4 regions of the Novosphingobium resinovorum genome follow, and region 3 is predicted to be linked to each of the others. Evidence: riboswitches for the same ligand, from Rfam matches in the RefSeq annotation. Region 3 holds a riboswitch; each other region holds the start of a gene.
The links. Region 3 has a riboswitch for cobalamin ahead of cobW (cobalamin biosynthesis protein CobW). Riboswitches for the same ligand answer to the same signal wherever they lie in the genome.
Positions count from the first base shown of each region.

Region 1: it holds a riboswitch for cobalamin, as region 3 does, so the genes downstream of both, BES08_RS10485 (HoxN/HupN/NixA family nickel/cobalt transporter) here and cobW (cobalamin biosynthesis protein CobW) in region 3, are expected to answer to the same signal.
Region 2: it holds a riboswitch for cobalamin, as region 3 does, so the genes downstream of both, BES08_RS16700 (TonB-dependent receptor) here and cobW (cobalamin biosynthesis protein CobW) in region 3, are expected to answer to the same signal.
Region 4: it holds a riboswitch for cobalamin, as region 3 does, so the genes downstream of both, BES08_RS24490 (TonB-dependent receptor) here and cobW (cobalamin biosynthesis protein CobW) in region 3, are expected to answer to the same signal.

Region 1 covers NZ_CP017075.1:2,248,144-2,252,337, reverse strand. The annotation lists gene BES08_RS10490 (flagellin N-terminal helical domain-containing protein) at 1-595, shown strand, start outside; gene BES08_RS10485 (HoxN/HupN/NixA family nickel/cobalt transporter) at 781-1,833, opposite strand; cobalamin riboswitch at 2,021-2,263, opposite strand; gene BES08_RS31765 (nuclear transport factor 2 family protein) at 2,330-2,524, opposite strand; gene BES08_RS10480 (sigma-70 family RNA polymerase sigma factor) at 2,573-3,244, shown strand; gene BES08_RS10475 (ribonucleotide-diphosphate reductase subunit beta) at 3,457-4,194, shown strand, end outside.
Region 2 covers NZ_CP017075.1:3,578,233-3,582,426, reverse strand. The annotation lists gene rpoD (RNA polymerase sigma factor RpoD) at 1-274, opposite strand, end outside; gene BES08_RS34595 (cold-shock protein) at 634-1,311, opposite strand; cobalamin riboswitch at 1,702-1,946, shown strand; gene BES08_RS16700 (TonB-dependent receptor) at 2,118-4,160, shown strand.
Region 3 covers NZ_CP017075.1:1,485,963-1,490,156, forward strand. The annotation lists gene BES08_RS06805 (sensor histidine kinase) at 1-140, shown strand, start outside; gene fahA (fumarylacetoacetase) at 288-1,592, shown strand; cobalamin riboswitch at 1,632-1,873, shown strand; gene cobW (cobalamin biosynthesis protein CobW) at 2,058-3,107, shown strand; gene cobN (cobaltochelatase subunit CobN) at 3,340-4,194, shown strand, end outside.
Region 4 covers NZ_CP017076.1:1,633,515-1,637,708, reverse strand. The annotation lists gene BES08_RS24505 (AraC family transcriptional regulator) at 1-832, shown strand, start outside; gene BES08_RS24500 (sulfotransferase family protein) at 942-2,087, opposite strand; gene BES08_RS24495 (hypothetical protein) at 2,199-2,498, opposite strand; cobalamin riboswitch at 2,645-2,886, shown strand; gene BES08_RS24490 (TonB-dependent receptor) at 3,075-4,194, shown strand, end outside.

The DNA of each region.
Region 1 (4,194 bases), 760 kb from region 3:
CGAAGGCACGCTGTCGGAAGTCGGCAACATGCTGCAGCGCGTGCGCGAACTGGCGATCCAGTCGGCCTCGGGCACTTACCAGACCTCGGACCGCGCGGCGATGCAGCAGGAAGTCTCGGCGCTGACCACGCAGATCAACGACAGCTTCACGCAGGCCAAGTTCAACGGCAACACGCTGATCTCGACCACCGCCGGCGCCGACCTCACCTTCAACATCCAGACCGGTTCGCAGGGCGGCCAGCAGGTCGGGCTGACCTCCAAGGCGATCGACGGCACCAAGGTTTCGGCGACCGCCCTCGACGTGACCGACGCCACGAAGGCGGCGACCACGCTTACCAACGTCGATGCCGCGCTGTCGGACGTCAACGCCACCCGCGCCTCGCTGGGTGCCGGCCAGAACCGCCTCGAATCGGCGATCAACAACCTGACCAACACCACCACCAACTTGTCCGACGCCCGCAGCCGTATCGAGGACGCCGACTACTCGGCCGAAACCACCGCGATGGCCAAGGCGCAGATCCTCAGCCAGGCATCCACCGCGATGCTCGCACAGGCCAACCAGAGCCAGCAGAACGTCCTCTCGCTGCTGCGCTGATAACGGACTGAAATATAGAACCTTCCTATCCCGGAAGGTTCGGAAAGCCCGGTGGTTCCCCATGACCGCCGGGCTTTCTTGCGTGGTAAAAGACCCACCCCCAGCCCCTCCCGCAAGCGGGAGGGGAGCAGAAAGGGATTGCCCTCCCGCAAGCGGGAGGGGGGCGAGACTTGCTCGTTTACGCCCTAGTCGCAGCGGGGTGGGCTGGCCGCCGCCCCCACTTCCACCGTGTCCAGACCGCCCCAGCGGTACACGGCCCAGCTCAGCAACCAGCACACCACGAACAGGCCGACGATCAGGAAGCCCAGCGTGTTGAACTGCTCCGAAAGCGAGGCCGCCCCGGACCACACGCCGCCCTCCAGCCCGAATTTGTCCGACAGCAGCGCGGCGGTCTGGATCGAGCCGATCACCAGCGCCACCATGGCCGAGATCGCGGTGATGACGATGTTGTAGTAGAGCTTGCGGATCGGCTTGACGAAGGCCCATTCGTAGGCCCCCAGCATGATGACGCCGTCGGCGGTGTCGAGCAGGGCCATGCCCGCCGCGAACAGCACCGGGAACACCAGCACCGACCCCAGCGAAACGCCGTCCGCCGCATGCGCGCCCGAGAGGCCGAGGATGGCGACTTCGGTGGCGGTGTCGAAACCGAGGCCGAACAGGAAGCCGAGCGGCGCCATGTGCCAGGCATGGCGCACCAGCCGGAACACGGGGCGCAGGATTCGCGCGATCAGCCCGCGTCCGGCGAGCAGCATGTCGAGGTCTTCCTCGGCATAGGTCCCGCCGCGCCGCACCTCGACGAAGCGTTGCCAGACCCCGCGCAGGATCGCGAGATTCATGATCGCGATCAGGAACAGGAAGCAGGCGGAAATGATCGTCGCGATCACCCCGCCCGAACGGCCGAATGCCTCGAAATCATCGAGAGTGCCTGCTGCCAGCGCGATGGTGGTCGCGGCGATCAGGACGATGGCGGAATGGCCGAGCGCAAACCAAAGGCCCACGGTGATCGGGCGCTGGCCTTCCTGCATCAACTTGCGAGTGACGTTGTCGATGGCGGCGATGTGGTCGGCGTCCACCGCGTGGCGCAGGCCGAGGCTCCAGGCGAGGAGGGCGGTGCCCAGCATCACCGGGCTGGCGTGGAACAGGCTGAACGCCCAGCCCCAGACGACCAGGTTGGCGGCGACGAGCAGAAAAAAGAGCACGGTTATCCGGCTCTTGAGAGAGGTTTTCGCGGGCGACATCGGCGTTCTGATCCGTCTTCGCGTCAGCGACCTGACGGGGGCGTGCCGCGCACTCGGCGCGGTCGGCACGGGAGGCCCCGGACGGACGCGGCAGCGCCCGGCGTCCCTCGCGCCGATGCGGCCCCCGCCGCACGTTGCGTCGCTCAGACGGAAGTTACCGTGCCGCGGCCATCCCCTGGACCAAGGCAAGAGCGACCGGACGCAGGCAGGTCTCCTGGCTCGCGGGTCATCGCTTGATGCATGGCCTTCCCGTGGCCTCGCATGTCGCAGCGTCCGGCCCAGTGGCTGCCGGCGACCACCTTCGGGGCACCGGCCTATGCATCGCGCTCGCCACTTACAGTTGCAGGGACAGCCCCGGATTCGGATGAGAACATCCTCACCGCGTTCCCTTTTAAGCCCCTTGCGGGGCACCGGCGCGATCTTTCGCCGAAATGCTCAAGGTGAACGCTTCGGCGCGGCCTTCCTAATCGCGCGCCTGCTCCGCCGCAAGAGGGGGCTATTCGGCGATGTTCATCGCGTATGTGCGCCGGGCGAAGCGCCAGCGGCCGTCGTGGCGGACGAGGTCGTCGAAGTAGCGGGCGGCGAATTTCATCACCTTGCCCTCGATCCGGGCGATCTCGCGTACGTGGCAGCGGCCCTCGGCGGTGTCGCCCGAAACCTGGATCGCGCCTGGCATGGCGAAAAAGACCATCGCGTCCATCGTGGCGAACAGGTCGTCCCAAGTGCGCGAGAGGGCTTCGTGGTCCGCCGCTTCCTGCCGATGGTCAAGTGGCCGGCTTGGCACGTTCACGGCACCGGGCGTCCGGGGATCGAACTGGAGGATCTGGTGGAGGTCGGCCTCGTCGCGCTCACCGAATGCGCGCAGAAACACGATCTGCCGACCGAGGACGGCTTCGCCGCCTATGCCAAGATGCGGGTGCGGGGGGCGATGGTCGATCTTGTGCGCCGCAACGTGCAGGGCACGCGCGGCACGTCCGAGCGCCGCCGCATGCTGGCGCACAAGGAGACGCAGCTTCGGGGCTGGCTCGGCCGCGATCCCCGGCCTGACGAACTGGCGCAGGCGATGGGCATGGGCGAGGGTGAGTTGGTCTCGCTGCAGGATGCTGCCCGCCCGATGCGTTTCGAGCCGATCGATGAGGTCTATTCCGACCAGTGGATGACTTTCGCGACGGAAACGCCTGACAGCTTCGCGATGCTGGTCGACGCCGAGATGCGCGGCGCGGTCATCGCGGCGATCACCGACCTGCCGGACCGGCTCAAGCTGATCGTGCAGCTCTACTTCGTGGAGGAACTGAACCTCGCCGAGATCGCCGAGGTCTTGCAAGTTTCGATCCCGCGCGTGCATCAGCTGAAAGCGCAGGCGATCGACAAGCCGCGAGAGAGCCTGAAAGGCGTCGCCGAAGTCCTCTGACCGGCACAATCCGGGGATTCATGCGAGGGCGGCGAAATTAATCACACCCACAACCCCTTGGGGCTGCACTTTTTCCTTGCCCCCACATATTCCTGTGGGAAGATGATTCACGCACTCGATTTGCGCGCGATCTTGCCTATCTCTGGCCTTTCCGCCCAAGCGTGAAAGCGTTGTGGGCGAACGCAATTTCAGACGATCCACCGGAGCCGCCCATGTCCCTTCTCGAAGCCCGCAAGACCTACAAGCCCTTCGAATATCCCTGGGCTTACGACTACTGGAAGATCCAGCAGCAGGTCCACTGGCTGCCCGAGGAAGTGCCTCTGGGCGAGGACTGCCGCGACTGGGTGCAGAACATCTCGGATCATGAGCGCAACCTGCTCACCCAGATCTTCCGCTTCTTCACGCAGGCCGACGTGGAAGTGCAGGACTGCTACCATGAGAAGTACGCGCGCGTCTTCAAGCCGACCGAGATCAAGATGATGCTCACCGCCTTCTCCAACATGGAGACGGTGCACATCGCGGCCTATTCGCACCTGCTCGACACCATCGGCATGCCCGAGAGCGAGTACGGCGCGTTCCTTGAGTACTCGGAACTCAAGGACAAGCACGACTACCTGCAGAAATTCGGCGTCGACAACGACGAGGACATCGCCCGCACACTGGCGATGTTCGGCGGCTTCACCGAGGGCGTGCAGCTGTTCGCCAGCTTCGCGATGCTGATGAACTTCCCGCGCTTCAACAAGATGAAGGGCATGGGCCAGATCGTCTCGTGGTCGGTGCGTGACGAATCGCTGCACTGCGAAGGCATCATCAAGCTATTCCACGCCTTCTGCGAAGAGCGTGGCTGCCTCACCAAGGCGGTGAAGGACGATATCGCCGATCAGTGCCAGACCACGATCCGTCTCGAGGACAACTTCATCGACCTGGCGTTCGAGCTGGGCCCGGTGCCG
Region 2 (4,194 bases), 1.7 Mb from region 3:
CGCCGCCATCGACGGCTTCCACGCCGTCTTCCTGCTCACCGTCCTCATCGTCATCATCGTCGTTCTCGACGATCTTGACGCCCATTTCCGAGATCGCGGCCATGATGTCCTCGATCTGATCGGTGGTCATCTGGTCCTGCGGCAGCGCGGCATTCAACTCCTTGACCGTGATGACGCCCTGGCTTTTGGCGCGCGCGATGAACCGCTGGACCGAACCCTTGTCCAGGTCGAGAAGAGGAGAGTCGTTGTCGCCGCTGCGATCGTCGTTAGTCATGCAATCCGTTGTCGTTATTGGCCTTTTCATGACGATGGTGACGCCAGGACAAGGCTAGGTTCTCAGATCATCAGCCTGATGATGCCGGTGAAGGGCGGCCTACAGGCAGGGATGAACCACTTCAGGTCTAAGGTTCAAGCAATGCGGCCGGACATCGGTTCCAGGAGGAAGCTGGTCCGCCCGCATGCTGCACGTTCGAATCAAGGAAACACGTCCCTCGTCCCGCAGTCGGCCTGTCGAAGGCAGCTTTGATCAAGGCCTTCGACATAAGCCGCTCGATGTCCGTCGCCGATCGCGATGCGATCGAGGAAAGCCCGAGATGAGGCCATGACCTCCTGCGGCAGCCATGGCCAGATCAGTCAGCGCTGGACCAGATTCACGGCCGACGCCTTGCCCCGGCGATCGATCTCGATTTCGAATTCGAGTTGATCGCCTTCCGAAAGGCCATGCAGACCGGAGCGCTCGACGGCGCTGATATGCACGAACGCATCAGGCTGACCGTCATCGCGGACGATGAAGCCGAAGCCCTTCATGCTATTGAAGAACTTGACGGTGCCGGTGGCCTTCTCGCCAGTGGACTGATTCTGAACAGGTGCGGCACTTCGCTCGCGACGTTCGGCAACGATGACCTCGCCCACGATGGTCAGTTCGGAAGCGGAAATCTTGCCGCCTCGCTCGACCAGCTGGAATTCCAGCTGCTGACCTTCCGCCAGCGTTTCGAGGCCGGCGGACTGCACGGCGCTGATGTGCACGAATGCATCGTCGCCGCCGCCTTCAAGCTGGATGAAGCCGAAACCCTTGTCGGGGTTGAAGAACTTGACCGTCCCACGGCCCTGACCGACAACCTGGCCCGGGCCGCCGCGCGAACCGCCACCGCCACCGCCAAAACCGCCGCCTCGCGATCCGCCGAAGCCGCCACGCTGGCCGCCACCGAAGCGGTCACCACCGCCAAAGCGATCGTTGCCGCCGCTCCAACGATCATCGCCGCCGCCGAACCGGTCGCGACCTTGGCCGCGATTTCCCCTGTCGAATGTCATCTTTTAAGTACCTTAAGCTAAGTCCGAGAAACCTATCCTCGCGAGTGAACGTAGCACGCAAGGCCGCAGAACCCGTTTCAGGGTGCAGGATGAAAGGCGATAGCAGCGCAACGACGTCTTGGCGACCAGAGTTCTGCGATCGGCTGCGATGCATGGCACGGAGGCGACTTTAGCACAGCGATGACCGAAATTTCACGCAATTCGACAATCGATCCGGCCGCCGCCGACCCTTGCCACGCGCTCGGAAGCAAATTTTGCTCCCCGGAGCGGCCCGTTAGCCCTGGCATCGCTAGTCGGGAGTTCAGGATACAGGCCGTACCTGGACGCCATACAGACAGGCTTGTGCCGTGAAACCGTTTGAGATAGCGCGCCATATCTGCCCTTCATTGGTGCAGACAAGATCGCGCTGGTGCCTCGAAAGAGGCTTAAAAGGGAACACGGTGAGAAGGCATGCCCTTCGAATCCGAGGCTGTCCCTGCAACTGTAAGCGGTGAGCGCGATGCATATGTGCGGTGGGGCAAAGGTTCCTGCCGCCAGTCACTGGGCCGGACGCTGCAACATGCGAGGCCTGGGAAGGCCTTGCATCGTCGCATTGACCCGTGAGCCAGGAGACCTGCCTGCGTCTGGTCGCTCATGCCGTGGTCCAGGGGGTGGCCAAGGCCCGGAATCATTCCGTTCGAGCGACGAACCAGCGGTGGAGGCCGCATCGGTTCGCGCAGACGGTCGCCCGCGGCGTCCGACCGCCGGCGCGCGTCGACCGTCTTGATGGCGGCAAGCCTCCCACCCAGTCGCAGGCGTCGGGGGGAATGATGATGAATTTGATGAAAAGCGCTGCGCTGGTGCGCATCGTGGCAGGCACCGCAATGGCGCTGGCGACGATGCCCGCCTGCGCCGAAGAGGCATCCGCCGGCGGCGCGGATGGCGGTTCCGGCGAAATCGTGGTGTTCGGACGCGGCGAGGCCAAGATCGGCACCGCCCATGCCGCCAGCGAGGGCAGCGTCGGCGGTTCCGACCTGCTGGTCCGTCCGCTTCTGCGGGTCGCCGAACTGCTTGAGGCGGTGCCCGGCATGGTAGCGGCGCAGCATTCGGGCAGCGGCAAGGCCAACCAGTACTTCCTGCGCGGCTTCAACCTCGATCACGGCACCGACTTCACGACTTATATAGATGGCGTGCAGATGAACCTGCGCAGCCACGGGCATGGCCAAGGCTATCTCGATCTCAACGGCCTGATCCCCGAGATCGTCGCCCGCGAAGACTTCCGCAAGGGGCCGTACCGCGCAGATGGCGGCGACTTTGCACTGGCCGGCGCGGCCTACATGACGACCATCGATGGGTTCGACCGCCCGTGGATCTCGGTAGAGGGTGGATCGTACAAGTCGGGGCGGCTGGCCGCCGGTGGCAACATCAAGGATGTGGCGGGTGGCAGTCTCACGCTGGTGGGGCAGGCCAAGCGCTATGATGGTCCCTGGCAGGAGGCCGAGCATCTGCGGCATTACTCCGGCTTTGCGAAGTACATCGCGTCCGCTGGCGAAGGCACCGTCGAAGCATCGCTCCACGCCTACCACGCCACTTGGCGGCCGACCGAGCAGATCCCCGAGCGGATCATCGGCAGTGCGCTGTGCCCTGACGAATTCTGCTCCCCCGATCCTTCGGCGCGTGGCCGCACAACGCGCTTCGTCGGCAACGTCGCGGTGCGACAGCCGAACTGGAGCGCTAATGTCTATGCCCAGTACTACGACTGGAACATGTATTCGAACCCAACTTATGCCGATCCGGACAGCACCAGCGCGCAGATCGACCAGTTCGACAAGCGCTGGGTCGTGGGTGTCACCGCGCGCAAGCAATGGGCTTTGGGCTCGACGCTGCAACTGAGCATTGGCACTGAAAACCGCTACGATCACATCGGCAACGTCGGGGTGAATCGTACCGAAACCCGCGCCTTTTTGTCCTCGTTGGGTCGATATCACGTCGAGGAACTGTCCGGCGCGCTCTATGGCGAAGCGACCTGGAAGCCGGTGCCCGGCCTCAGGCTAACCGGAGGCCTGCGAGGCGACTATTACCACTACGCCGTCCGCGCGCGCGACGCCATGGCGACCGAACTGGGAACCGGCAGCGGACACGATTCGATCGTCTCACCCAAGGTATCGGCAGCCTACGAGATCGTCCCGCAGTTCGAAGTCTATGCCAACTGGGGCCGCGGCTTCCATTCCAACGACGTGCGCGGTGCGGTGAACGTGGAATCGCCCGTGCCCGTTCTGGTGCGCGGCACTGGCAAGGAACTTGGCGGGCGCCTGCAACTGGGCACCGTCTCACTGACCGCGACGTACTGGTGGCTCGACGTGGGCAGCGAACTGCGCTTCGTCGGCGATTCCAACGCGGTGGAGCCGACCGGCGCCAGCAAGCGTCATGGCTACGAGGTGGTCGGGTTCTGGCGCCCGCTGCCGTGGCTGGCGCTCGACGGCAGCTATGTCGCCAGCCACTCGCGCTACGACAACGGAGATCGCATTCCCAACGCGGTCGAGAACGCGGTCTCCGCCGGCGCGGCGATCGTGCTCGATCCGTGGGAGGCGAGCGTGCGCGTCCGGCATCTCGGCCCCTACCCGCTGATCGAGGACAACTCGCTGCGCGACAAAGGCAGCACGATCGTAAACGCCCGCGCCGCATGGAAGGGCCGCAAGATCGAGATCTACGGTGAGGTGCTGAACATCTTCGACAGCCACGACAAGGATATCGCCTATTACTACGAATCCTACATCCCGGCGTTCGACACCAATGGCCCGGTCGAAGGACGTCTCAGCCGCGTGATCGAACCACGCACGTTCAAGATCGGCGCACGCTACACGTTCTGATCACCAGCCACGCCCTGTCCCGTCATTCGACGGG
Region 3 (4,194 bases):
GGGACACCAAGGGCTTCGGCCTCGGCATCCCGACCGCGCACCGGCTGATGGCGCGCTTCGACGGCCAGCTCTCCTTCGCCGCCGCGCCCGAAGGCGGCCTGATCGCGCGCCTGGACGTGCCCCAGCCGCCGATGGGTTGACGAAGATCGTCGTCCCGGACTTGATCCGGGACCGCTGGCGGTCTTTAGATGCGACCTTGCTGGTCTGCGCTCATCGAAAGGTGGACTGTTCAAGGCCAGCGGTCCCGGATCAAGTCCGGGACGACGAGAGAATATGGAGAGCGACCTGTGAACTGGTGGACCATCGACGAAACCCATGACCCTGCGCGCAAAAGCTGGGTCGAAAGCGCCGACGGCCACCGCGATTTCCCGGTCCAGAACCTGGCCTTCGGTGTGTTCTCGATGGCTGAAACGCCGGGAACTCGGATCGGCGTGGCAATCGGCGACCGGATCCTCGACCTCGGCGCGCTGGCGGCGGCACGACTCATCCCGCTGAACCTCACAGAAATCTGCAGCGACGCCAGCATGGCCCGCCTGCTGGCCATTCCCGCGCAAGACCGCCGCGCCCTGCGCCATGCCCTCTCCGACCTGCTCTGCGACGAAGCCAGGCGGCCGGTCATCGAGCCCATGCTGCACCCGGTCGAAGCCTGCATGCTGCACCTGCCCACGCGCATCGGCGACTACACCGACTTCTATGTCGGTATCCATCACGCCAACAACATCGGCCGCCAGTTCCGCCCGGACAACCCGCTGCTGCCCAACTACAAGCACGTGCCGATCGGCTATCACGGCCGCGCGTCCTCGATCCGTCCCTCGGGCGTACCGGTCGTGCGACCCACCGGCCAGCGCAAGCCGCCCGAGGCCGATGCGCCGATCTTCGCGCCGACTGCAAGGCTCGACTACGAACTGGAGATGGGCGTCTGGATCGGCAGCGGCAACGACCTCGGCGAGCCCGTGCCGATCACCGATGCTGCGCAGCATATCGCCGGTTTTTGCCTGCTCAACGACTGGTCCGCGCGCGATGTGCAGGGGTGGGAATACCAGCCGCTCGGCCCGTTCCTGTCGAAGAACTTCCACTCGACGATTTCGCCATGGGTCGTCACGCCCGAAGCCCTCGCGCCCTTCCGCGCGGCCCAGCCGCCCCGACCGGAAGGCGACCCGCAGCCCCTGCCCTATCTGTCTGACGCGGATGATCAGGCCCACGGCGCGCTGGGCGTCATGCTGCAGGTCCACCTGACCACGCAGGCCATGCGCAAGGCCGGGCTTCCGCCCCATCGCCTCAGCCACGGCCCGGCGACCAACATGTACTGGACGGTGAACCAGATGGTCGCGCACCATGCATCCAACGGCTGCAACCTGACGCCCGGCGACCTGCTCGGCACCGGCACGATTTCCGCTCCCGAGCGAGAGGGTTTCGGCAGCCTCATGGAATTGTCGCAGGGCGGCAAGTCGCCCCTCACCTTGGCCAGTGGCGAGACCCGCACGTTCCTGGAGGACGGCGACGAAATCTCCATCACCGCCACCGCCGCCGCTGACGGCTTCGTTTCCATCGGTTTCGGAGAATGCCGCGCCCGCATCCTTCCGGCACGCTGAAACCAACACTTGCGCCCACCCCTGCCTCCCGGTATCCGCCGGGAACAAGATCGCGCCGGTGCCCCGCAAGGGGCTTAAAAGGGAAGGCGGTGGGAACGGTTCGCCGTTCGAATCCGCAGCTGTCCCTGCAACTGTAAGCGGCGAGCGCGATGCACATCGCCTGTCCCCAGCGGGACGGGCAGCCACTGAGGCCGGACGCTGCGACATGCGAGGCTTCGGGAAGGCCGTGCATCAAGCTGTGACCCGCGAGCCAGGAGACCTGCCGGCGTCTGGTCGCTCTTGCCTTGGTCCAGGGGATGGCCGCGGCACGGTTCACCGTCTGAGCGACGACACGCATGCGGCCCGGGGCCGCGGCGGAGCAGGTCGCCGGGCGTCTTCGCGCCTGTCCGTCGCCCCTGCCCCGCGCCGGCGCGAAAGCGCCGGTACGCCCCGCCGCGAGAAGTCGCCGGCGCGGGAGTGAGACCCTTGAGCAAAGTACCCACCACCGTCATCACCGGCTTCCTCGGCGCGGGCAAGACCACGCTGATCCGCCACCTTTTGCAGAACGCCAAGGGCCGCCGCCTCGCCCTCGTCATCAACGAGTTCGGCGACGTCGGCGTCGACAGCGAACTGGTCAAGGGCTGCAATGACGAGGCCTGCCCCGAGGACGATATCCTTGAACTCGCCAACGGCTGTATCTGCTGCACCGTGGCCGACGACTTCCTGCCGACGATGCAGAAGCTGCTCGACCGCGAGACCCCGCCCGACCACATCATCATCGAGACGTCGGGCCTCGCGCTGCCCAAGCCACTGGTCAAGGCCTTCCAGTGGCCGGACATCCGCACCCGCGCGACAGTGGACGGCGTGATCGCCCTGATCGACGCCGATGCCGTCGCCGCCGGTCGCTTCGCTACGGACGAAGAGGCACTTGCCGCCGCCCGCGCCGCCGATCCCAACCTCGACCACGACAGCCCGCTCGAGGAACTGTTCGAGGAACAGTTGGGCTGCGCCGACATGGTGGTGCTCAACAAGACCGACCTCGTCGATGCGGCCGTGCTGGCCGAAGTCGAGAAGACCGTCGCCGCCGAGACGCGCCCCGGCGTCAAGATCGTGCGCGCGGACCACGGCGCGGTCGACATCGCCGCGCTGCTCGGCATCGTCGCGGCGGCCGAGGACGACCTCGACAGCCGCAAGTCGCATATCGACGGCCTCGACGACGATCACGACCATGACGACTTCGACACCTTCATCCTGAACGGCGGCGAAGTGGCCGATATCGACGCGCTGCTGGTAGGCCTGAAGGAACAGATCGCCGCGCACGACGTGCTGCGCGTGAAGGGCATGGTCGCGCTGGCGGGCAAGCCCAGCCGCCTCGTCCTGCAGGGCGTCGGCCCGCGCATCCAGCACTTCTTCGACCGCGCCTGGAAGGCCGAAGAGCCCCGCCGCACGCAGTTGGTGGTGATCGGCCAGAAGGGGCTGGACCGCGCGGCCATCGAAGCCGCGCTGGCGGGTGTGCTAGGTTCGGTCCCGGCGTAAGCACAACCATGTACCCCAACCTTCGTCATTGCGAGCGTAGCGCGGCAATCCAGAGCCGCGCAAACCGCCCTGGATTGCTTCGCTGCGCTCGCAATGACGAGCGGTGGGGAGGCGAACCGGCGTTGAACGAAGATCTGCGGCTTCCCCCCCTCCTCCGTCATTGCGAACCCGCGCAGCGGGTGAAGCAATCCAGGGCGGTTCGCACTGCCGTCAGCCCGGCGAGCGCCGCCTGATGCACCTGCTTTCCGCCACCCCGGGCACGATCTCCAACGGCGAGGAGGCGATCGACCTCGACCAGCCGCCGGGCGACGTCGTCATCCTGACGGTGGCGGACAGCGAACTCGCCTGCTTCGCCAAAGCGGCGGCAGGGCTGCCGGAGGGCGCGCCGAGCGTCCGCCTCGCCAACCTGCTGCAGTTGCGGCACCCGTATTCGGTCGACCTTTACGTCGAGAAGGTGATCGCCCACGCAAAATTCGTCTGCGTGGTGCTGCTCGGCGGCAAGAGCTACTGGCCCTACGGCATCGACGAAATCGCGCTGATCGCCCGCGAGAAGGGCATCGCCTTCGCCGCCATCGCCGACGGGCGTGAGGATGATCCGACGCTGACGGTCGCCTCCACCCTCCCCGCCGAGACGGTCGAGCACCTCCGCGACTACCTGCGGCAGGGCGGCAGCGCCAATGCCCTGTCGTTCCTGCGCACCGCCGCAAGGCTGATCGGCGCGGACTGCGGCCAGCCGGACGATCCGGTGCCGGTGGCCGACGCCGGGCTCTACCTGCAAGGCGTGGATCGGCCGAGCTTGGCCGACTTGCGCGCATCATGGCGCCCCGACGCCCCTGTCGTGCTGCTGGTATTCTACCGCGCGCTGATGATCGCGGGCACGCTCGACGCCGTGGACGCGATGGTCGCCGCATTGCAAATGCGCGGGTTCAACGTCGCCGCCGTCCATGTCCGCGCGCTGCGAGAGCCTTTCGCCATCGACTGGCTCGGCGGCCTGATGGCCGAGATCGCGCCCGACGTGATCGTCAATGCCACCAGCTTCGCCTCCTCGTCCTCGGGCGAGCCGCGCGTCGGCGGGGTTCTCGAACGC
Region 4 (4,194 bases), on a different replicon from region 3:
GCTGGCGTTGCGGCAACGCGGCGGCGCGATTTTCGGGCCGCTGGGCAATACCATGCGCAATTCGAAGACATTCGGAGACGCCCTGCGCTTCGCCAGTGCCCATACGAACGCTCACAGCCGCGCCGCGCGTGTGTGGCTGCGACCCGAGCCTGAAGAGGGCACCATCTTTGCCGGGCACGAACTGCTTCTCGAAACCAGCCGCGACCGTATTCAGGCCATCGAACAGATTCTGCTGGTCGGCCATCTCGAGGCGATGGAGATGACCGGCGACTATGCCCGCGCGCGCAGTATCCATTTTCGGCATGAACCCGTGTCGCGACCGGCCGAATATCGCCGCTACTTCGGCTGCGACGTGCACTTCGGCGAGCCCGCAGACGGGATCACGTTCTCCGACCGGGACCTTGCCACCCCGGTGCTCACCCAGAACGCGCAGGTCCGCAGCGATCTGGTCGCCTACATCGAGAGGACTTTCCCGAAGCAGCGTCCACCCGTGGACGCCGAAGTGCGCGGGCTGATCCTGCGCAAGCTGACCCGGGACGACTGCGGCAGTGCCGAAATCGCCCGCACCCTCGCCATTCATCACCGGACCCTGCGTCGGCGACTGAAGCAGGAGGGCACCAGCTTCCAGGCGGTCAAGGACGATGTCCGCCGCGATCTGGCGCTGTACTACCTGCAGCAGACCGGTATCGATTTCCGCGGCATTTCCGAGAAGCTGGGGTTCGCGGAACAGGCAGTATTCTCCCGCAGCTGCAGGCGCTGGTTCGGCCAGTCGCCCACGCAGTTGCGCAGCCTACGCGCATCCGTCTCCAACATATCACCGTCATTACCGTGAAGTGGGAACCCATCTCCTGACGGCGCCTGTTGCACGATCGTCAGATGGGTCCCCGCCTTCGCGGGGATGACGAAGCAGGGTCAGGTGACGATGCCTTCACCCGTATCGATCACGCCCGCACCGCGATCTCGTACTGCTCGATATAGTCGCGAAAGTGCTCGCGGACGCCTTCGCGGCTGAGGCCGAATTCGGCCAGGTCATATTCGTGCTTGCCGTGCTTGCCCTTGGGGTTTGCAGCCAGGTAGGCTTCCATGGCTGCGCGGGCTTGCGGCGTGAAAGGCTCGTCGAACCTTTCGTAGATGCCCTGCGCCGTGGCGAGCGGGTCGCGCACCAGATCGCGATACTGCACGTCGAAGATCGCATCGTGCCCGTGCTTCGCACGAAAGGCGTTCGACCGCGCGATCATCAGGTCGAACGTCTCCAACAGATTCTCTCCGATGGCCCGAAGATCGACCTGATCGCTGTACATCCGCCGCACTTCCTTGACGAGGCTGCAGGCCGAGCCCAGCACTTCGACCGGATCGCGGTGCGTCATGACCAGTTGCGCGTCAGGAAACTCGGCCGTCAGGGCATCGAGGAACAACGGGTGCCAGGGGTTCTTGAGCGTCCAGCGCCCCGGGGCATTGGCCTGAAGCAGCTGCAGCAGCCGCTTTTCGTAGCGGAAGGCGGGCGCGTAGTCGGCCTCGTCCAGGAACCAGCGGTGGTAGCCCGGAATGTCCGCCTGGGAATCGTAGAGCTGCGCGCAGAACGACGGCGCCATGGCGAACTGGCACTCGGTCGGGCTGTCGGCCTCCTCGTAATGGATCGCGGCGATCTGCGGCGCGTACTTCAGCCCCTGCAGCGTTCGCGTCTGGCAGGCATCGTGACGGGGACCGGCGTGAAGTTCCTGCACCAGCGGCGGCGGCACCGAATCGAACGCTTCCCAGCGCAGGAACGCGCGGCGCGCCGGGTCGGCTTCCAGCAGGTTGATCGCCAGCGTGGTGCCGGTACGCGGAAGGCCGAAGACAAACAGCGGCTTCTCGACCGGGCGCTCCAGAAGTTCGGGGTGGCGCGCCAGCCAGTCCTCCACGCGCATCCGGTTCGCCATCGCGGCCACCAGTGCATCGACCGATCGCGCCATGCCCGCTTCGGTGAATCTGGCTTCGTCCTCGTAGGACTTCAGCAACACGCCAAGCCCTTCGAGGATCGCGGGATCGCCGAAGTCGCTCAATCCGGTCCGTTCGCTTGCCGCTGCGACGATGTCCTGCGCCTGCATGTCTTCTCCCTCATCCCGTGCCGCGTCATCGCGCGGCGTTCGGAGGGGATCATGAAGACATGGGGCACACTTTAGAAGCTACCCGCCGATCACCTTGGCGATATCGGGCGATCAGACCGAAAGGATCAGGGAATCGTCGCTGCGCGGGGGCGTACCGTCGTAGGAGGGCAGAGGCTCGAAGTGCTCGTTCAGCAGTTCCATCGACGAGAGGCCCGCCAGCTTGAACTGGCCGAGACCCGGCTCCTCGTCGCTGCGGCGTGCCTTCGCGGGGTTCATGGCACTGACGACAAGATCGCCGTGCCTTTCGAACAGCATGTGCGGGGCAAGCGTGATCGTGTTGCCGTTGTAACGCGCCGTCACGAACTTTCGCGTGGCTATGGCTTCCATCAGGGTGAGTCGTGGATCAGTCATCGGCACCGCAAATTGCACGGGTTGCCCAAAATGAAAAGCAAGGTTGCAACCGAAAACTCGCAGGACGGGCTTTCGGAAGGCCCCACGCGAACGGCTTGCAAATCGTGCGCGCAGCGAATAATCCCCCGCCCGTCCCTCCGAAAAGGGGGACACGATCGCGTTGGTGCCTTCCGAAAGGGGCTTAAAAGGGAACGCGGTGAGAGGGGCTACCCCTCGAAGCCGAGGCTGTCCCTGCAACTGTAAGCGGTGAGCGCGATGCATATCGCGGCAGGCCAATGTGCCCTGCCGCAGCCACTGGGCCGGACGCTAACTCCTGCGAGGCCTGGGAAGGCCGTGCATCGCGTGACGACCCGTAAGCCAGGAGACCTGCCAGCGTCCGGTCGCTCTTGCCTTGGTCCAGGGGATGGCCGCGGCACGGTGTACTCCGTCTGAGCGACGAACTTGCGGCCAGGCCGCAACGGTGGGTTTCGCCGGTCGCTCGTTCGCGCCCGGATTCCGCCGCTGCACCCGTGCGGGGGGACACCCCTCTCGCGGGAACCTGTCCGTTCGACTGGGAAACGCAACGGGGGTTACAACATGAATACGAGATCGCTTCTTTCCGGCCTGATCGCTTCGGGCGCGTCATTCTGCATGCTTGGCATGTCCGCGACTTCGGCGCAGGCGCAGGAAGCCGCCGAGACGGCGCCGGAGAATGCCAATAACACGGATGCGGGCAATATCGTCGTCACCGCGCGCAAGGCGGGTGTCCTGCAACTCGGCCAGCAGGCCGACGCCTCCAGCCGCCTCGGCCTCACGCCGATGCAGACGCCGGCCAGCGTCGACGTCATCACCAGGGAGATGATCCGCAGCCTGGGCGACCGCACCGTGGTTGCCGCAGCCGCGCGCGCGCCGGGGCTCATCAACAACAGCTCGGCCTTCGGTTACTCGCTGAGTTCGCGCGGGTTCACCGGCTACACCTCGGTGATGCAGCTCTACGACGGGATGCGCGTCTACACGACGACCACGCAGACCTTCCCCGCCGACCCGTGGATGGCCGAGCGGATCGAGGTCCTGCGCGGTGCGGCCTCGGTCCTCTATGGAGAGGGCGGCATCGGCGGCGCGATCAACGTCGTGCGCAAGAAGCCCAATACCGAGCAGTTCGAAGGCGAGGTCCGTCTCAGCGGCGGTTCATTCGATACTTATGCGGCGGCGGGCGGGATCGGCGGGCCGATCGGAGACAGGCTCTCGTACCGCGTCGATCTCAGCTACAACCGTTCGGACGGGTGGATGGAGCGCGGGCAATCGCGCAGTCTTGCGCTTTCGGCGGCGCTGCGCTGGCAGGCGCGCGACGACCTCGTGCTGACGCTGACGCACGACCGCGCCGACCTCGACCCGACGATCTGGTACGGCACTCCGCTGCGAGACGGCAAACTGGTGCGCGAAATCCGCAAGAAGAACTACAACATCGCCGACCGCTCGCTGCGTTTCGACGATGCCTGGACCCAGGCCAAGGCCGAATGGACACCGGCCGAGGGGGTGACGATCACCAACGTCGCCTACTACCTCACCGGCTTCAAGCACTGGCGCAATGCCGAGGGCTATGCCTGGTCCGGCGACCAGATCCGCCGCTCGAGCTATCTGGAGATTGTCTACAAGACGAAACAGTGGGGCGACCGCTTCAACGCGGTGTTCGATCATACGCTGCTTGGCATGGACC